2 regions of the Pseudomonas sp. NPDC090233 genome follow, and region 1 is predicted to be linked to the other one. Evidence: riboswitches for the same ligand, from Rfam matches in the RefSeq annotation. Region 1 holds a riboswitch; the other holds the start of a gene.

Region 1 (3,480 bases):
TGTCGATATCCTGGCCGTCGCGCGGGCAGATGCTGACGCCGACGCTGGGGCTGGTGTTGACCTCCTGGCCGTCCAGGGCATAGGTGGCCGAGAGCTTCTGCACCAGGTTGTGCACCCAGCTGTTGATCTGCGCTTCACTGCGCTCGCCCGCCAGCAGCACGACGAATTCGTCGCCCCCAAAGCGTGAAGCCTCGTCGCCCGGTTCGAGCAGGCGCTGAATACGCCCAGCCACGGCCTGCAGCAGCAGATCGCCGATCTTGTGCCCAAGCGAATCGTTGATCGACTTGAAGCGGTCCATGTCGATGAACAGGATCGCCATCAGCCGGCGTTTGCCACGTTGGCGTGTCAGTGCCTGACCTGCCACCTCGACGAACTGGCGGCGGTTGTGCAGGCCGCTGAGGTGGTCGGTGGCGGCGGCGTGGCTGCTGCGCCGGTGTTCGTCCTCCAGGCGCACGATCAACTGCTGATTGACCTGCTGCGCGTGCTCCAGGGCGCTGAAAGCCTCCTGGCGCTTGCCTAACAGACGCAGGGTCCAGGCCAGGCTGACGAGGATCATCAGGGTCATGCTCAGGTTCAGCCAGAACTGGCGAGAATAGGCCAGGGCCGTGGGGGCGAGAATCTCGTCATAGCGTTGGCTGACGATGATGCTGAAGCCGCGCTCGTCGATGCGCCGGTAGAGGCTCTGGAAGGGGTTGCCGGCGGCGTACTGGACCAGTAGCCCGGACTCGCTGCCCGGCGTCGGCAGGCCAGGCTCGAATTCATCACCGGCCACGACCACGCCACTGGTGTCGATACGCAGGCGTTCCTGGCCGTCATCCTGTAACAGGCGCATCAACCCGGTAGTGCCCAGGTCGATGTGCTGGAACAGCACGGCGAGGTAGCCGATATCGAGTTGTACCACGAGGATGTTGTCGATTTCGCGGCCGGGCAGGTTGGTCAACGGCAAGAGGAAGGGCAGGCGCCAGTTCGGCATGGCGGTCGGTGTAAGCGTTGGGGTGATGCGAGGCAGGAACGGTTTGAAACCGTAATGGGCGACATGCAGTTTGAGCTGCTGCAGCCAGTCCTCCGGCAGCTCTGGGGCTTCATCGCCATGGCTTGCCGACAGCAGCCGCCCGTTCCGGTCATAAAGGCTCATGCGTTTGAATACCGGGTCTTCGGCCAGCAGCCGTGCCAGGCTCAGGTTGCCCTGGCGCAGCACTTTCATGTCGTCCTGGGTAACCCGGCCTACGGCCTGGGCGCGGTCGACCAACTGTCGCAGGCTTTCGCCGACGATGCTTGCGAGGTTCAGGTGTTCGGCGGCCTTCGCCGACAGTGCATCCTGGCGCGCGGCTCCCTTCTGAGTAAAGTGCAGCCCCCAGAGGAACGTCAGGGTGGCTGCGCAGAGCACCAGTATCAACAGGCGTAACAGGCCTGCAGACGAGAGAAAACGGCGTATCACAGCTGGCATTCCCGACCCTGGGTGATGGTCGAAAAATACGACAGGCAGATGACAGGTTCATGACTGGTGGCTAAATGCCTTTATTTTTCCGAGCCGCAGCGTGCAGGGCCATTTGTGGGGGGCTACCTCGTGACAAACGCTGTTCAGCTGCTGTATACCTGCACCCCACCAAGGGGAGTCCGGCAACGGGCTGAGAGACCGCTGGCATCGCAGCGCGGTGACCCTTAGAACCTGATCCGGATCATGCCGGCGAAGGGATGGGACTGCCGACCTGCCTTTTTGCCGGCCTCATTGCGAGGCCGCTTCATGCCCCAACATAACGGTCTCGCTGTCACCCCAATGGAGGGCAGCATCATGACCGAACGCTTCACCGAAACCCTGCGCCAACAGAACCAACCGACCTGGTCGGCTGCCGTCGGCCACCGCTTCGTCTCCGAGCTCTGCGACGGCAGCGTGGCGGACCCGATCATGGTCCGCTACCTGGTCCAGGACCATCGTTTTCTCGACAGCTTCCTGACCTTGTTGGGCGCCGCCATCGCCACTGCCGACACCTTCGAGGCTCGGCTGCGGTTCGGCCGCTTCGCCGGGATGATTTCCAGCGATGAAAACACCTATTTCCTGCGCGCCTTCGAGGCACTGGACGTAAGTCCAGAGCAGCGTATGGGACCTGAGGACACGCTGCCCACAGCGGGCTTCAAGGCGATCATGCGCGAGGCGGCGGCCACCCGCTCCTATGCAGCTGCGCTGGCGGTATTGAACGTAGCGGAGGGTCTGTACCTGGACTGGGCGACGCGGGCCGCCAAACCGCTGCCGGCCAATTTCGTGCACGCAGAGTGGATTACCCTGCACGACAACCCGGCGTTTGCCGAATTTGTCGCCTTCCTGCAATCCGAACTCGACCGGGTAGGGCCGCAGGAAGCAGAACTGAGCCGCGATTTCTATGCGCGTACCGTGGCCCTGGAGCTGGCCTTCTTCGACGCCATCTACGACGAGGAGGCTTGAGCATGGATATCTTCGAGCGCCTGAAGGCCGCCACCGCCGCGCAGTGGTCCAGCTATGTGGACCACGACTTCGTCCGGCAGATGGGTGAGGGCACCCTGAGCGAGGAAGCCTTCCGGACCTACCTGGTGCAGGACTACCTGTTCCTCATCCAGTTCGCCCGCGCCTGGGCGCTGGCTGCCTATAAGAGCCGCCTGCCAGCCGACATCCGCGCTGCCCAGGCCGGCCTGGCGGCGATCCTTGACGAGACCGAACTGCACCTGCGCCTGTGCGCTCGTTGGGGGCTGACGCAGGCCGATATCGAGGCGGCGCCGGAGCATCAGGCCACGGTCGCCTACACCCGCTATGTACTCGATTGCGGCGCTGCGGGCGATCTGCTGGAACTGCATGTGGCGTTAGCGCCGTGCGTGATCGGCTACGCCGAAATTGGCCGCACGCTGGCGGAGCGGATCGGTGATCTGAGCAATCACCCGTACCGGGAATGGATAGGCGAGTATGCCGGTGAAGGCTACCAGGGCGTTGCCGCGGCAGCACGCAAGCACCTGGATGAACTGGCCGCGCGGAGCATGACCGAGCAGCGGTTCGTTGAGCTGGCAGCAGTCTTTGGCCAGGCCTCGCGGTTGGAAGCCGACTTTTGGCAAATGGGGTTTGAGGGCGTGGTAACGCCTGCCAGGTAGATACGTGACCGACAGGTCGCGCATTGGATGTAGCAGGACGGTCCTGGAATAGGGGTCGTCGTTTCGGGCACTGGATAATCAAACGGCCTCTCTTGGGCCGTCCCCGGTTTTTGAGTAGGCATCGCTAGCAATTACAACTACAAAAGCCTGCAGCAAAACCGAAAAGGGCCCATTGATGGCAACGCAAGAGAACGTTGAAACACCGGCGCTCGGCGTCACCGACCCGACCAAGACTGCCGAGGCCCGGCAGGACCGCCACCGCGAAGGCAAGCTCGATTGGGCGGTGTTCGGCATTACCAGCCTGCTGGCAATCGTCTTCATCCTCTGGGGTCTCGTCAATCAGGCGGGCCTCGCAGCCAGTGCTTC
Region 2 (3,480 bases), on a different contig from region 1:
CGAACGGGCGCTGGGTGGTGGGGACCGGGTGGTCAGGGGAGAAGTGGCTGGGGGTTGTCATTGTGCTTATCGCCGCAAATGTTGGGATAGATACCGGTCCCTCTGTGGGAGCAAGCTCCCACAGAGGTTGTGAAGTGCCTTACACCTTGTGATACAGCTGGCTGCCTTCCTGGCGGAACCGCTCGGCCTGCTCGCGCATGCCTTGCTCGACCGAAACGTCCACGGTCTCGATCCTGGCGGCGTACTCACGCACTTCCTGGGTGATCTTCATCGAGCAGAACTTCGGCCCGCACATCGAGCAGAAGTGCGCGACCTTGGCCGATTCCTTCGGCAGGGTCTCGTCGTGGAAGGCGCGTGCAGTGTCCGGGTCCAGGCCGAGGTTGAACTGGTCTTCCCAACGGAACTCGAACCGCGCCTTGGACAAGGCGTTGTCACGGATCTGCGCACCGGGGTGGCCCTTGGCAAGGTCGGCGGCATGCGCGGCGATCTTGTAGGTGATGATGCCGGTCTTGACGTCATCCTTGTTCGGCAGGCCCAAGTGTTCTTTCGGCGTGACGTAACAGAGCATGGCGCAGCCGAACCAGCCGATCATCGCCGCGCCGATACCCGAGGTGATGTGGTCGTAACCGGGGGCAATGTCGGTGGTCAGCGGGCCGAGGGTGTAGAACGGCGCCTCGTCGCAGCACTCCAGCTGCTTGTCCATGTTCTCTTTGATCAACTGCATCGGCACATGGCCCGGGCCTTCGATCATGCACTGAACGTCGTGCTTCCAGGCGATCTTGGTCAGCTCGCCGAGGGTTTCCAGTTCGCCGAACTGCGCCGCATCGTTGGCGTCGGCGATCGAGCCCGGACGCAGGCCGTCACCCAGCGAGAAGCTGACGTCGTAGGCCTTCATGATTTCGCAGATCTCATCGAAATGCGTGTACAGGAAGTTTTCCTGGTGGTGCGCCAGGCACCACTTGGCCATGATCGAACCGCCCCGGCTGACAATGCCGGTGACCCGCTTGGCGGTCAGCGGCACGTAGCGCAGCAGCACACCGGCATGGATGGTGAAATAGTCCACGCCCTGCTCGGCCTGTTCGATCAGGGTGTCGCGGAACAGCTCCCAGGTCAGGTCCTCGGCCACGCCGTTGACCTTCTCCAGGGCCTGGTAGATCGGCACAGTGCCGATCGGCACCGGCGAGTTGCGGATGATCCACTCGCGGGTTTCGTGGATGTGCTTGCCGGTGGACAGGTCCATGACCGTGTCCGAGCCCCAGCGAATGCCCCAGGTCAGCTTGGCCACTTCTTCCTCGATCGAGGAGCCCAGGGCGCTGTTGCCGATGTTGCCGTTGATCTTCACCAGGAAGTTGCGGCCGATGATCATCGGCTCCAGCTCCGTGTGGTTGATGTTGGCCGGGATGATCGCGCGGCCGCGGGCGATTTCTTCGCGCACGAACTCGGCGGTGATCTCTTTCGGGATGTTGGCGCCGAAGCTGTGGCCGGCGTGCTGCTGGTTGAGCAAACCTGCGGCGCGCGCCTCCTGCAGCTTCATGTTCTCGCGGATGGCAACGTATTCCATCTCGGCGGTGATGATGCCCTGGCGGGCGTAGTGCATCTGCGAGACGTTGGCGCCGGCCTTGGCGCGGCGCGGGTTGCGCACGTGGTTGAAGCGCAGCTTGGCAAGCTCGGCATCGTTCAGGCGCTGCTGGCCAAAGTTCGAGCTCAGGCCGCCCAGGCGCTCGGTGTCGCCACGCGCGTCGATCCAGGCGGACCGAACATCGGCCAGGCCTTTGCGTACGTCGATGATGACGTTCGGGTCGGTGTACGGGCCGGACGTGTCATACACCAGCACCGGGGCGTTGCTTTCGCCGCCGAAGTCGGTGGGGGTGTCGTGCAGGCTGATTTCGCGCATCGGCACGCGGATGTCCGGGCGCGAACCTTCGACATAGACCTTGCGCGAACGCGGAAACGGTTGCACGGACTGCTGATCGACTTGCGCCGACTCACTGAGGTTGATCGTTTTTTCTTGTTTGGTCATCACAGGCTCTCCAGACGGCTTCCAAGCGGGCGGAATGTCGGGGTGAACCTGAAAGAGGCGGACGCACTCGTAGACGAGTGCAGTGCGAGGACGAGGTGCCATGAGCCGCAAGCAGCTGAGACATTCCCGGACCTTGCACAAGAGGCTCCCCGGGAAGGCGAGCAATCTTGTTCCCTACGCAGGCGCTAACCTGATCAGGTTCAACGGGATCCGCACCTATGCGATCTCAGCCTTTGCTTCAAGGCACCCCGACAAGAACATGCGCAGTCTAGACTGGAGTGGTCGGCAAAGCCAAGCGGGTAAATGGTAGCGATGATGAAAGGCGCACGCGGCGATTGTTGCCGACTGCGCTCGGCCTTACACTGGCCCATCTTTCGATACTCAACAGTTCAGAAATTATAATTTCGTACAAGGATTGCCTCTATGCTGCGCAAACTCTCACTGGCGATAGCCGTGTCTTGTGCGTCCAACGGAGTGGTCTGGGCAGCGGATGTGCCCACAACAGTCAAAACCGACCTGGTCAGCGTCTACCAGGAAGCGGTCGACAACAACGCCGATCTTGCGGCCGCACGCGCCGATTATGGCGCCCGCCGCGAAGTGGTGCCCCAGGCCCGCGCCGGCCTGTTGCCGAACCTGTCGGCCGGTGCCGAGATGCAGAATACCCGGACCAAACTCGACGAACCGTCGATCACCTCCAACCGCAGCGGCAACTCCTGGAGCGCCACCCTGGCCCAGCCGGTGTTCCGTGCCGACCGCTGGTTCCAGTTGCAGGCGGCTGAGGCGGTCAATGAGCAAGCGGCGCTGGAGCTGTCGGCCACCGAGCAGAACCTGATACTGCAGACCGCGCAAAACTACTTCGCAGTGCTCCGCGCCCAGGACAACCTGGCTGCGACCAAGGCCGAGGAAGCCGCCTTCAAGCGCCAACTCGACCAGTCCAACGAACGTTTTGACGTGGGCCTGTCGGACAAGACCGACGTGCTGCAGTCCCAGGCCAGCTACGACACAGCCAGGGCCAACCGGATCATCGCCGAGCGCCAGGTACAGGATGCCTTCGAAGCACTGGTAACCCTGACCAACCGCGAATACGCTTCGATTCAGGGCGTAGTCCATACCCTGCCGATCCAGGTGCCCACGCCCAACGATGCCAAGGCCTGGGTCGAGACCGCCGGCCGGCAGAACCTCAACCTGCTGGCGACCAATTACGCCGTCAGTGCCGCCGAAGAAACCCTGCGCCAGCGCAAGGCCGGCCACGCGCCGACGCTGGATGCGGTGGCCAAGTACCAAAAAGGCGACAACGACAACCTGGGTTTCAGCAACCCCTCGCAGCTGGGCGTGCGCTACAGCGGTGACGTGGAACAGACCAGCATCGGCCTGCAGCTGAATATCCCGATCTACAGCGGCGGCCTGACCAGTTCGCAGGTGCGCGAGGCCTACCAGCGCCTGAGCCAGAGCGAGCAGCA

What was found. Region 1 has a riboswitch for thiamine pyrophosphate ahead of ACIQUF_RS03740 (TenA family protein). Riboswitches for the same ligand answer to the same signal wherever they lie in the genome.
Region 2: linked by a shared signal. The riboswitch ahead of thiC (phosphomethylpyrimidine synthase ThiC) and the one ahead of ACIQUF_RS03740 (TenA family protein) in region 1 are both predicted to bind thiamine pyrophosphate.

What each region holds. Positions count from the first base shown of each region.
Region 1 covers NZ_JBIVYQ010000001.1:821,374-824,853, forward strand. Annotated here, with positions in the region: gene ACIQUF_RS03735 (EAL domain-containing protein) at 1-1,438, opposite strand, end outside; TPP riboswitch at 1,600-1,713, shown strand; gene ACIQUF_RS03740 (TenA family protein) at 1,793-2,440, shown strand; gene tenA (thiaminase II) at 2,443-3,114, shown strand; gene ACIQUF_RS03750 (BCCT family transporter) at 3,290-3,480, shown strand, end outside.
Region 2 covers NZ_JBIVYQ010000006.1:384,029-387,508, reverse strand. Annotated here, with positions in the region: gene cytX (putative hydroxymethylpyrimidine transporter CytX) at 1-61, opposite strand, end outside; gene thiC (phosphomethylpyrimidine synthase ThiC) at 140-2,020, opposite strand; TPP riboswitch at 2,175-2,281, opposite strand; gene ACIQUF_RS18985 (TolC family outer membrane protein) at 2,444-3,480, shown strand, end outside.